3 regions of the Kosakonia cowanii JCM 10956 genome follow, and region 3 is predicted to be linked to each of the others. Evidence: predicted binding sites of a transcription regulator. Region 3 holds the regulator's gene; each other region holds the start of a gene.
What was found. Region 3 encodes ArgR, which controls arginine synthesis, uptake and breakdown. Its sites were predicted from a motif close to ANTGAATAAAAATACANT; they were not measured.
Positions count from the first base shown of each region.

Region 1: the regulator ArgR is predicted to act here: its motif matches at 2,006-2,023, upstream of argC (N-acetyl-gamma-glutamyl-phosphate reductase).
Region 2: the regulator ArgR is predicted to act here: its motif matches at 1,925-1,942, upstream of argA (amino-acid N-acetyltransferase).

Region 1 is NZ_CP019445.1:190,137-194,421, reverse strand. Features, by position in the region: gene ppc (phosphoenolpyruvate carboxylase) at 1-553, opposite strand, end outside; gene argE (acetylornithine deacetylase) at 807-1,958, opposite strand; gene argC (N-acetyl-gamma-glutamyl-phosphate reductase) at 2,129-3,133, shown strand; gene argB (acetylglutamate kinase) at 3,147-3,923, shown strand; gene argH (argininosuccinate lyase) at 3,999-4,285, shown strand, end outside.
Region 2 is NZ_CP019445.1:1,192,811-1,197,095, reverse strand. Features, by position in the region: gene recD (exodeoxyribonuclease V subunit alpha) at 1-533, shown strand, start outside; gene argA (amino-acid N-acetyltransferase) at 561-1,892, opposite strand; gene amiC (N-acetylmuramoyl-L-alanine amidase AmiC) at 2,117-3,370, shown strand; tRNA gene BWI95_RS05615 (tRNA-Met) at 3,469-3,545, opposite strand; tRNA gene BWI95_RS05610 (tRNA-Met) at 3,600-3,676, opposite strand; gene mltA (murein transglycosylase A) at 3,882-4,285, shown strand, end outside.
Region 3 is NZ_CP019445.1:1,622,090-1,626,374, reverse strand. Features, by position in the region: gene BWI95_RS07540 (S6 family peptidase) at 1-216, shown strand, start outside; gene yhcN (peroxide/acid stress response protein YhcN) at 275-538, opposite strand; gene yhcN (peroxide/acid stress response protein YhcN) at 641-904, opposite strand; gene argR (transcriptional regulator ArgR) at 1,284-1,754, opposite strand; gene mdh (malate dehydrogenase) at 2,167-3,105, shown strand; gene degS (outer membrane-stress sensor serine endopeptidase DegS) at 3,157-4,224, opposite strand.

The DNA of each region.
Region 1 (4,285 bases), 1.4 Mb from region 3:
ACTGGGCGATCAGCTGGCGCAGACGGCGCATCAGCTGGTGGCGCTCATAATCGGCGATATCGCTGTTATCAAGCTGTTTTAAACAGGCATTCACTTCCACCATCTTGTGGATGAGGGTGCGACGCGTGATCTCCGTCGGATGCGCGGTCAGTACCAGCTCCAGCGAGAGGGATTCAATCGCATTGATAATGGTGGATTCGTTGAGATGAGGTTGGTCTTTCAGCTTTCTGATGGTGCGGGCAATCACCTCCGGGTTGCTGGCCGCTTCGCCTTTCGCTGAAATGCTGTGGTACTGCTCGGCGGTGTTCGCCAGATTCAGAAACTGGCTGAATGCGCGGGCCACCGGCAGCAGCTCATCATTAGAGAGATTCTGCAGGGTAGTGAGCAGTGCCTGGCGGTCGGTTTCGTTGCCAGCGCGAGAAGATTTGGACAGCTTACGGATTGTTTCGACGCGGTCGAGAATGTTCTCGCCCAGTGCATCCTTGATGGTATCTCCCAGCAGTTTGCCGAGCATACTGACATTACTACGCAACGCGGAATATTGTTCGTTCATGTTACCCCAGACACCCCATCTCATTTTGTTTTGTTATACCCGCCGTTGAGCAGATATAAGACACCGTCTTTTATAAAGCCACGTAAAACTCACTACGTCAATTGCGGCGAAATCGGTTCAGCAAACGAATAAATCACGGGAATTTATGAAAGTTAACACCCTTCGCTGCAGATAAGTTTCGCTTATGAAATGCACTATTTTGGCGCATAAAAATCCCCTCAGCAGAGGGGAGTATTCATCTGTTTTGTCGCGCTTAATGCCAACAGAAATGGTGCACAACCTGAGTAATAAGCTCGCGCGTTGGCTTAATAAAGCGCGTTTCCAGGTATTCATCCGGTTGGTGCGCCTGGTTAATGGAGCCAGGGCCGAGGACCAGCGTCGGGCAGAGAGTCTGGATAAACGGCGCTTCGGTGCAGTAGTTCACCACCTCCGTTTCGACGCCGAGCAGTTTTTCCACCACTTCCACCAGCTGATGATCGGGCGGGCATTCGTAACCGGGGATCGGTGGATGGAGTTCAAAGACATTCAGGCGGCCCGGCCAGCGCGAACTGACCGGCTCCAGCGCTTCATTAAGCAGACCGTTGAGATCGTCGAGCGTCATCCCCGGCAGCGGGCGAATATCCATATGTAATTCACAGCAGGCGCAGATTCGGTTTGCCGCATCACCACCATGAATATGTCCCAGGTTAAGCGTCGGATAGGGAACGGTAAACGCCTCGTAGTGATAACGCGCTTTCAGGTTGTCGCGCAGGGTCAGGATATGGCCGATGGCATCGTGCATCAATTCAATGGCGTTGACGCCGCGCGCCGGATCGCTCGAGTGGCCGGACTGACCAAGAATGCGAATGGCGTTGGAGATATGGCCTTTATGGGCGCGAACCGGCTGCAGTGAGGTCGGCTCGCCAATAATCGCGCAATCCGGGCGCAGCTGCGTATTCTCAGAGAAGTAGCGCGCGCCCGCCATGCTGGTCTCTTCATCGGCGGTGGCGAGGATGTAGAGCGGCTTGCTCAGTTTTGTCACATCGACGTCACGCAGGGCATCAAGAATAAAGGCGAAGAAGCCCTTCATATCCGCTGTGCCAAGGCCGTAGAGCTTGTTGTCGTGCTCGGTCAGGGTGAAGGGATCGCGCGTCCAGCGCCCATCGTCAAACGGCACGGTGTCCGTATGGCCGGTTAATAACAGCCCGCCCGCGCCGCTACCGACGCTGGCAAGCATATTGAATTTGTTACGTGTGCCGGGTACCGGCTGCACTTCAACAGTGAACCCAAGATCGCCAAACCATCCTGCCAGCAGATTGATTAAAGACGCATTACTCTGATCGAGTGCTTCTTCCGTTGCGCTGATCGACGGAGTGGCAATCAGGGCGCGGTAGATCTCGATAAATGGCGGCAAATTCATTTTCATTGTTGACATACCTGAGTTCGTGATAGTATCAATATTCATGCAGTAAATGTGCATAAAAATACAATAATGTTGAGCGTATGGGAACCCGTAAGGCGACTTTGCTCAGCGACGCGGGAGGGAGAACGCACCCTTCCAGATCCGAACATGACGTAAGAAGGTAGACCGCACCGATGTTGAACACATTAATTGTGGGTGCCAGCGGTTACGCCGGCGCAGAACTTGTGTCCTATGTAAATCGCCATCCTCATATGAACATAACCGCTTTGACGGTTTCTGCGCAAAGTAATGATGCAGGAAAATGTCTCTCCGATTTACATCCGCAGCTGAAGGGCATTGTTGATCTGCCGCTGCAGCCGATGGCCGATATCAAGGATTTTCTGACCGGTGTGGATGTGGTGTTCCTCGCAACCGCCCACGAAGTGAGCCACGATTTGGTGCCGGATTGCCTGGCGGCTGGCTGCGTGGTGTTCGATCTCTCTGGCGCGTTCCGCGTGAACGATCCCGCGTTTTATGAAACCTTCTATGGCTTTACTCATCAGCATGCCGATCTGCTCGAAAAAGCGGTTTACGGCCTGGCGGAGTGGAACCATGACAAAATCAAAGAGGCGCAACTGGTTGCCGTGCCAGGTTGCTACCCGACGGCGGCGCAGCTCTCGTTAAAACCGCTGATCGATGCGGGCCTGCTGGATCTTAATCAGTGGCCGGTGATCAATGCCACCAGCGGCGTCAGCGGTGCAGGGCGCAAAGCCGCGCTCTCTAACAGCTTCTGTGAAGTGAGCCTGCAACCGTACGGCATCTTCAACCATCGCCACCATCCGGAAATCGCCACGCATCTCGGTACGGACGTGATCTTCACGCCGCATCTGGCAAGCTTCCCGCGTGGGATCCTGGAAACCATCACCTGCCGCTTAAAACCGGGCGTGACCCATGCGCAAATCGCAGCTGTGTTCAAACAGGCTTACGACGGCAAACCGCTGGTGCGCCTGTATGAAAAAGGCGTCCCGGCGCTGAAAAACGTGGTCGGCCTGCCATTCTGCGACATCGGCTTTGCCGTGCAGGGCGAGCACCTGATTGTGGTGGCGACGGAAGATAACCTGCTGAAAGGCGCGGCGGCGCAGGCGATGCAGTGTGCCAATATTCGTTTCGGCTATGCTGAAACCCAGTCTCTTATCTAATCGAACAGGCGTGATGATGAATCCATTAATTATTAAGCTCGGTGGCGTACTGCTGGATAGCGAAGAAGCGCTGGAGCGTTTGTTTACCGCCCTGGTGCAGTACCGCGAAGCCCATCAGCGCCCGCTGGTGATCGTTCACGGCGGCGGCTGCGTGGTGGATGAGTTAATGAAGCAGCTCAATCTGCCGGTGAAGAAGAAGAATGGCCTGCGCGTGACGCCTGCCGATCAGATTGACATCATTACCGGCGCGCTGGCGGGCACCGCCAACAAAACGCTGCTGGCGTGGGCGAAGAAACACCATATCGCTTCGGTAGGTCTGTTCCTTGGCGATGGCGACAGCGTCAGCGTCACCCAACTGGATGAAGAGCTTGGTCATGTCGGTTTAGCGCAGCCGGGCTCGCCGACGCTGATTAACACCCTGCTGGAGGGCGGTTTCCTGCCTGTCGTCAGCTCCATCGGCGTGACCGATGAAGGCAAGCTGATGAACGTTAACGCCGATCAGGCAGCAACGGCGCTGGCGGCGACCCTTGGCGCGGATCTGATTCTGCTCTCCGACGTGAGCGGCATTCTTGATGGCAAAGGCCAGCGCATTGCCGAGATGACCGCGGCTAAAGCAGAGCAGCTGATTGCGCAGGGCATTATTACCGATGGCATGATCGTGAAAGTGAATGCGGCGCTTGATGCAGCGCGCACGCTGGGTCGTCCGGTGGATATCGCCTCCTGGCGTCACGCCGAGCAACTGCCGGCACTGTTTAACGGCACGCCAATCGGCACCCGTATTCTGGCTTAATCACAGACACACTTATGTAGGCTGGATAAGCGCAGGCGCCATCCGGCAAAACGTAGAAAAAGAAGGAAGCATATTATGGCACTTTGGGGCGGGCGTTTTACTCAGGCAGCGGATCAACGGTTCAAACAGTTCAACGACTCTTTGCGCTTTGACTACCGCCTGGCGGAGCAGGATATCGTTGGCTCTGTGGCCTGGTCCAAAGCGTTAGTCACCGTTGGCGTAATGACCGACGCCGAGCAGCAGCAGCTGGAAGAGGCGCTGAACACCCTGCTGGAAGAGGTGCGCGCCAACCCGGAGCAGATCCTGCAAAGCGACGCGGAAGATATTCACAGCTGGGTGGAAGGTAAGCTGATCGACAAAGT
Region 2 (4,285 bases), 430 kb from region 3:
TCGCCGCCTTCGGCGAGTACCAGCTGCTCTGCGCGTTGCGCGAAGGGCCGTTTGGCGTCAGCGGGCTGAATGAACGGCTTGAGCTGGCGTTGGTGCGTCAGCGTAAAATTACCCGCCAGCCCTTCTCGCGCTGGTATCACGGCAGGCCGGTGATGATTTCGCGCAACGACTCCGCGCTGGGGCTGTTCAACGGTGATATCGGCATTGCGCTGGATCAGGGGCAGGGGATGCGCGTCTGGTTCCCGCTACCCGGCGGGAAGATCAAGTCGGTGCAGCCGAGCCGTTTGCCGGAGCATGAAACCGCCTGGGCGATGACGGTGCATAAATCGCAGGGCTCGGAGTTCGATCACGCCGCGCTGATCCTGCCTGCGCAAAACGTGCCGGTGGTGACGCGAGAGCTGGTCTACACCGCGATTACTCGCGCACGTAAACGGCTGTCGCTCTATGCCGATGAGCGCGTGCTGGGCCAGGCGATTGCCACCCGCACCGAGCGGCGCAGCGGTCTTGAAGCGCTGTTCAGCGCCCTGAAATAAAACGCCCCGCACAGGGCGGGGCGTGAATCAGGTCAGATCGGCCATCAGCACTTTTGAGCGCCGCTGGTAGTTGTACATCTGCTTTTTGGTTTCAGGCAGCGAGTCGATATCCACCGGCGTAAAGCCGCGCTCCTGGAACCAGTGAATGCTGCGGGTGGTGAGCACAAACAGCTTGCTGAGCCCCATCTGCCGCGCCTGCAACGCAATGCGCTCCAGCAGCGCTTCGCCGCGTGACGAGCTGCGATAATCAGGATGCACGGCCACGCAGGCCATCTCGCCAATCTTCTCTTCCGGGAAGGGGTAAAGCGCCGCGCAGGCGATAGTCAGGTTGTCGCGCTCAATGATCGTGAACTTATCGATCTCCATCTCCAGCTGCTCGCGGGAGCGGCGCACCAGAATGCCCTGCTGCTCGAGCGGGCGAATCAGTTCCAGAATGCCGCCGATGTCGTTAATGGTGGCGCGGCGGATCTGCTCGGCGCTCTCCATCACAATCTGCGTGCCGATACCGTCGCGGGAGAAGAGCTCCTGCAACAGCGAGCCATCTTCCTGATAGCTGATTAAGTGGCTGCGACGCACGCCGCTGCGGCACGCTTTTACCGCGCCGCGCAGGAAACGCACGGTGCCGGAGTGGTAGTCGCCGCGCTGCTCCAGCTCTTCGACACGCGCTTGCGCGTCGTTAGGGAACAGTTCAGAAACAATTTCGCCTTCATCATTCATGACACCCTGCGACGAGCAAAAACCGATCATCTTCTCCGCTTTCAGCTTGATCGCCAGCTGGGTGGCAATCTCTTCGGAGGTGAGGTTAAAGCTCTCCCCGGTCACGGAGACTGCAACCGGCCCCATCAGCACAATCGCGCCGCTGTCGAGCTGGCGGTGGATCGCCTCTTCATCAATACGGCGAATACGCCCGCTGTGGCAGTAGTCAACGCCGTCATCAACGCCCAGCGGCTGCGAAATAATAAAGTTACCGCTGACCACGTTGATGTGTGCGCCCTGCAGCGGCGTATTGTTGAGGCTCATCGACAGCCGTGCGGTGATATCCAGCTGCAAAAGCCCTGCGGCCTGTTTCACCAGTTCAAGGGTTTTGGCGTCGGTAACGCGGGTGTGTTTGTGGTAGATCGGTTCGTGGTGATGTTCAGCAAGGTTGGCGTCGATTTGCGGGCGCGCGCCATAGACCACCACCAGCCTGATTCCGAGGCTATGCAGCAGGCCGATGTCGTTGACAATGCTGGAGAAGTTTTCATGCTCGATGGCTTCACCCCCGAGCATGATGACGAATGTCTTTCCCCGATGGGCGTTGATATAGGGAACGGAATGGCGAAATCCCTGCACCAGTTCGGTTCTGCGCTCTTTGACCACGGCCTGTCCTCACTGCATGATTATTCGTAAAAAGTGTATTTTTATTCTTTTATTGCCTTCGCTGCAAGCACAAATTTTCTTAACCCAGGATTCTCCCGTCTTTGTGAAGCATAGCGCCAGACATATGTTTACCCTTTAAAAGATGACAGTTTATGCATCATTCGCTAAAGTTTTCCGTCAATTCTGACGTTAAGCATTATTTAAACAAATTGCTCGGGAGAAGCATGTCGGGAAGTCATTCAGCGCTGAGCCGCCGCAAATTATTACAGGGTGCGGGGGCGATGTGGTTATTAAGCGTGAGCCAGGTTGGCCTGGCCGCCGTCAGTCAGGTGGTCGCCGTGCGCGTCTGGCCTGCGTCGAGCTATACCCGTGTGACGGTGGAATCGAACCGCGTGGTGAAGTACAAACAGTTCGCCTTGAGCAATCCCGACCGTCTGGTGGTGGATCTGCAAGGCGTTCACCTCAACTCCGTGCTTAAGGGCATGGGAACGCAGATTCGCAGTGACGATCCCTTTATCAAATCAGCCCGTGTGGGTCAGTTCGATCCGCAGACGGTGCGCATGGTGTTTGAACTTAAGCAGAATGTGAAACCGCAACTCTTTGCGCTGGCGCCGGTCGCAGGCTTCAAAGAGCGTCTGGTGATGGATCTCTATCCGGCGAATGCGCAGGATGTGCAGGATCCGCTGCTGGCGCTGCTTGAAGAGTACAACCAGGGCGATCTTGATAAGCAGGTGCCGCCCGCGCAGAGCGGCCCTCAGCCGGGAAAAGCCGGGCGCGACCGGCCAATTGTGATCATGCTCGATCCCGGCCATGGCGGGGAAGATCCGGGGGCGACGGGGAAATATAAAACCCGTGAGAAGGATGTGGTGCTGCAAATCGCCCGCCGTCTGCATGCGCTGATCGAGAAAGAGGGCAATATGAAGTCCTATATGACCCGCAACGAGGATGTCTTTATTCCGCTGAAGGTGCGTGTGGCGAAAGCGCAGAAGCAGCGCGCCGACCTCTTTGTCTCGATTCACGCCGATGCCTTCAGCAGCCGCCAGCCGCATGGTTCCTCCGTCTTCGCGCTGTCGACCAAAGGGGCGACCAGTACAGCCGCGAAATATCTGGCGGATACGCAGAACGCGGCGGACTTGATTGGTGGCGTAAGCAAAAGCGGTGACCGCTATCTCGATCACACCATGTTCGATATGGTGCAGTCGCTGACCATCAACGACAGCCTGAAGTTTGGCAAAGCGGTGCTTAATAAGCTGGGGCGCGTTAATAACCTGCACAAGAACAGCGTCGAGCAGGCGGGCTTTGCGGTGCTGAAAGCGCCGGATATCCCGTCGATTCTGGTTGAGACGGCGTTTATCAGTAATGTGGAGGAGGAGCGTAAGCTCAAGACCGCAAAATTCCAGCAGGAAGTCGCAGAGTCGATTCTGGCAGGGATTAAAGCCTACTTCGCGGATGGCGCGACGCTGGCGAGAAGGGGATAACAGTATGGCGCCGAAGGGCGCCATTTTTTTCTCTTGTTTGCTGCGCGCTTTTACAAACGCCAGAAACAAAAAAACACCCGTTAAGGTGTTTATTGTGTTGGTTGCGGGGGCCGGATTTGAACCGACGACCTTCGGGTTATGAGCCCGACGAGCTACCAGGCTGCTCCACCCCGCGTCCGTCTGTTTACACTTCCATCATGTAAACTTTTTCTTTCTTCCACATTTTAATTGGTTGCGGGAGCCGGATTTGAACCGACGACCTTCGGGTTATGAGCCCGACGAGCTACCAGGCTGCTCCATCCCGCGTCCGTGGAAGCGCACTATACGCCGTAGACGATTTGATGCAACCTTTTTTTGCGACATTTGTCGATTTAAGGACTTTATGTTTAAAAACAACACAATGTGCTTAAGATTTAAACAAAACTGGTGTCGGAATGTTCTTGTGCATTTCATTAGCCACAGCGGTTTGTTATCTTCATCCGGCTTGGGGTTAACCAAAAGATGAGAAACAATGAAAGCACGTTGGGCTAAGTTCGTACTCACAGGCGCGATGGTGGCACTTCTCGCGTCCTGCTCTTCTAAACCGACCGATCGCGGTCAACAGTATAAAGACGGAAAATTCTCTCAGCCTTTTTCCCTCGTTAATCAGCCTGACGCCGTGGGCGCACCGATCAATGCCGGAGACTTCTCCGAGCAGGTGAGCCAGATCAGAGGCTCTGCACCGCGCCTTTATGGCAACCAGAGCAGCGTCTATAACGCCATTGAAGCCTGGCTGCGCGCCGGGGGCGATACCCGCTCGCTGCGCCAGTTCGGCATTGACGCCTGGCAGATGGAAGGCACAGACAACTACGGCAACGTGCAGTTTACCGGCTACTACACGCCGGTGGTGCAGGCGCGCCACACCCGGCAGGGCGA
Region 3 (4,285 bases):
GAGACGGAACTGCGGGCGGATGGCGATATCATCCTTCATGATGATGCAGGCAATATGCGGGTTAAGGCCGAACGTGACGGGCGCATACACTACCATGCCAGCATTGATGGGCAGGTGAGCGACAACCTCCATCTTGAGCTTGATGTTGCGCACTCAAGGTTTGGCAACATGGATGCGGAGCAGGCTATCAACGCGCAGGTGCACTACTATTTCTGATAAAAAAAAGCCCCTGCCAGGGGAGGCAGGGGCAAGTCGTCGGACAGACGACGAGGGTTTATTTGTACAGTTCAGCCGTCACGTGGGTATGAGAACCGGTGCGGGCTTCAATAATGCGGTAGCTGCTTGCGCCAGCCTGGTCGGCTTTCGCAGAGAGTTCCTGGCGGATATCCATCGGTACACCGGCAATCTGTGAAACAGAGACGGTGCCTACGGATTGCAGGTTGCTGGCCTGATCGCTGTTAACCAGCGTTGCGGCACTTGCGCCGAATGAGATCAGGGAAGCAAGGCCAAGGGATGCGATAATCAGATTGCGTTTCATACTGTGTTCTCCGTAAGAGAGACTCAACGGCGAGAAGGGTTAAACGTCTTTTCTTATGCCTGGTGCCGTTGAGCGATTAATTCATAGGGTTTGGGGTAAAACTTATTTGTAGAGTTCTGCCGTCGCGTGCCAGCGGTCACCGCTGTGCGCTTCAATGATGCGGTAGGAGGATGCACCCTGCTCTTCCGCTTTTTTGCTCAGCTGCGCGTTCATGTCCATCGGTGAAGAGGCGATGGCGCCGACGGAGACGGTACCCAGAGACTGGCGGTCTTGCGCCTGGTCTGCATTGATCATGTCAGCGGCAAAGGCGCCGAATGAGAGTGCTGAGAGGATACCCATAGTTGCGATAGATGATTTGATATTCATAATGCTTACCTCGTCGTATTCTTTTCTTCGAATTTTTCCAGGGGCTCGTTTTGTGACCCCCATCACGAAATCAAGTATACACTAATCACGCGAATAATTAATACCAAGCTAATTATAACTGCGCCGAATACATATAACGCACGGCGCTTTTTATAACCTGTCGGCATAAAAATTTTGCTTAAGTCGAAGAATTAGTTAACGAGGATTAATAAAATCAGCGAGATAGATTGCTTTGATTTTTTGTGCGGTGCTATCGGCTGCGGCAGGGTAATGAAACGAAAAATCGCACTATTTGTTAAATGATATGGGGTGAAAAGTTGCCTGAAAGGGGAGAAATGCCGAACATTCCCCCTCAGCGGGAACCGAGGGGAATGCGCGGTTAAAGCTCTTGTTCGAAGAGGACGAGGATCGCTTCGTAGAGATCTTTAACGGTAAAGCCGCGGGCTGGCGTGGTGAAGATGGTGTCGTCACCAGCGATGGTGCCGAGGATCCCCTCCGCTTTACCCAGCGAGTCGAGCAGACGCGCGATCAGCTGTGCGGCACCCGGACTGGTGTGGATGACCACTACCGCGTCGTTGTAGTCGATGTCCAGTACCAGGTTCTTCAGCGGGCTGGAGGTGGTCGGCACGCCCATCTCGATCGGCAGGCAGTAGACCATTTCCATCTTCGCATTGCGCGTGCGCACCGCGCCGAACTTGGTCAACATGCGTGAGACTTTGGACTGGTTGATATTGTCGAAGCCCTCTTCTTGTAAGGCCTGGACAATTTCACCCTGGGAACTGAATTTCTCTTCTTTTAAAAGCGCCTTAAACGCCTTCACTAATTCTTCTTGTTTAGCCGAGCTTCGCATAAGTCACCCGTAATATGGCTGTGAAAACGACTTTATTATGCATATTAATGAATTTTTATGCAAACATTCTGCAGATAAATATGCTGAAAAGTTATGGGGAAGGGCGCGGAGTTTAGCAAATTCTTTCGTTAAGGACATCAGCATGTGGCTTACGTCGCAAATAAGAGTAAAAAGTAAATTAAATGTTATAAATATGATGTTATTTTGGTGAATTCTACAGCTATATTATAAACTCGTTAAGTTAGTTGCTTAGCTTGCCGATCTGACGGTCATATTTAACCCTTTTATAAAATCGCTACAGTGGGCTGTGCCGCGTTATTTTGGCGCACTTATTGTCATAATTAGCAGGGTGAATTAAGGTCGCCGCAGCGGAGTAACAATATATTTAGCTAACCATAATAAGGAGTTTAGGATGAAAGTCGCAGTCCTCGGCGCGGCCGGCGGTATCGGCCAGGCGCTTGCCCTACTACTGAAAACACAACTGCCTTCAGGTTCAGAACTCTCCCTCTACGACATCGCACCTGTCACTCCCGGTGTCGCTGTAGACCTCAGCCATATCCCGACCGATGTAAACATCAAAGGCTTCTCCGGTGAAGATGCGACGCCAGCGCTGGAAGGTGCCGACGTGGTGCTGATCTCCGCAGGGGTTGCGCGTAAGCCGGGTATGGATCGCTCTGACCTGTTTAACGTGAACGCCGGTATCGTGAAAAACCTGGTGGCGCAGGTGGCAAAAACCGCGCCGAAAGCCTGTATCGGTATCATTACTAACCCGGTCAACACCACTGTCGCGATTGCGGCTGAAGTGCTGAAAAAAGCGGGTGTCTATGACAAGAACAAACTGTTTGGCGTGACCACGCTGGACATCATTCGCTCCAATACTTTTGTTGCTGAGCTGAAAGGTAAGAAACCAGCAGAGATTGAAGTGCCGGTAATTGGCGGGCACTCTGGCGTGACGATCCTGCCGCTGCTGTCGCAGATCCCGGGCGTGACCTTCAGCGAGCAGGAAGTTGCCGACCTGACCAAACGTATTCAGAACGCGGGCACCGAAGTGGTGGAAGCGAAGGCGGGTGGCGGTTCAGCAACCCTCTCCATGGGCCAGGCGGCTGCACGCTTTGGTCTCTCGCTGGTTCGCGCCCTGCAGGGCGAGAGCGGCATCGTTGAGTGCGCCTATGTTGAAGGCGATGGCGAACATGCGCGTTTCTTCTCGCAGCCGCTGCTGCTGGGTAAAAACGGCGTAGAAGAGCGCAAGGCGATTGGCCAGCTCAGCGCGTTTGAACAGCAGTCGCTGGAAGGCATGCTGGATACGCTGAAAAAAGATATCGAACTTGGTGTCGACTTCGTCAACCGCTAAGCGCGGCTGAGATGAGAAACCGGAGCCTGTGCTCCGGTTTTTTTATGGCCGTCAGTTGGTGGCCGGGTACTCCTGAATCGTGACGTGCAGCGTCAGCTTTTTGTCGTCACGCATCACTTCAACCGGGATCTCTGAACCGGGGCGGATCTCTGCTACCTGGTCCATGGTTTCAAGCGCGGATACCGCCGGCTTGCCGTTCACCGAGGTGATCACGTCGTTGACCTGAATACCTGCCCGCGCCGCCGGGCCGTCTGGCGACACTTCATTAACCACAATCCCCTGAATCGGATCGATGCCGGTGCCCTGAGCGTGCAGCGGGGCAATCTCGCGTCCACCGATCCCGATATAACCGCGGATCACCCGCCCGTCGCGAATCAGCTTATCCATAATTTTTGTCGCCAGCTGGAACGGAATGGCGAAACCAATCCCCTCCGGCGTCTCGCCGTCGTTACTCTTATCAAACGACAGGGTATTGATGCCCATTAACTCGCCCAGCGAGTTGACCAGCGCGCCGCCGGAGTTGCCGTGGTTGATGGAGGCATCGGTTTGCAGGAAGTTTTGCCGCCCGCTGGGGTTGAGGCCGATACGCCCGGTGGCGCTGATAATCCCCTGGGTGATGGTCTGCCCGAGGTTATAGGGGTTGCCGATCGCCAGCACCACATCGCCAATATGCGGCGTGCGCTTGGCATTGATCGGGATCACCGGCAGGCCGGAATTAGCGTTCACCTTCAGCACCGCCAGGTCTGTCAGGCTATCTGAGCCAACCAGTAAGGCTTCAAAGACGCGTCCATCCTGCAGGGCGACGATAATCTGATCCGCATCGTTAATCACATGCTTGTTGGTGATGATATAGCCGCGCTGATCCATGATGACGCCGGAGCCGAGGGTGCGGATTTCGAGGCGATCGTGCGTGGAGCTGTTCAGGCTACGGTTATAGACGTTGACCACTGCGGGCGCGGCGCGGCGCACGGCCGGGTTATAGGACGCAGGCGTCTCATCGGCGCTGTCTAACTGATGCGTCGCGAGCGGGTTATTCTGACGTAGCGACGGCATGGCGGCGATGATCAGGCCACCGACGACAACACCGATTGCAATCGAACGTAAAAGCTTCACATACATGATGGGATAGTCGTTAAAAGAAGGACCGCAGCAGCATACCATGAGTTATCCGGACATCACA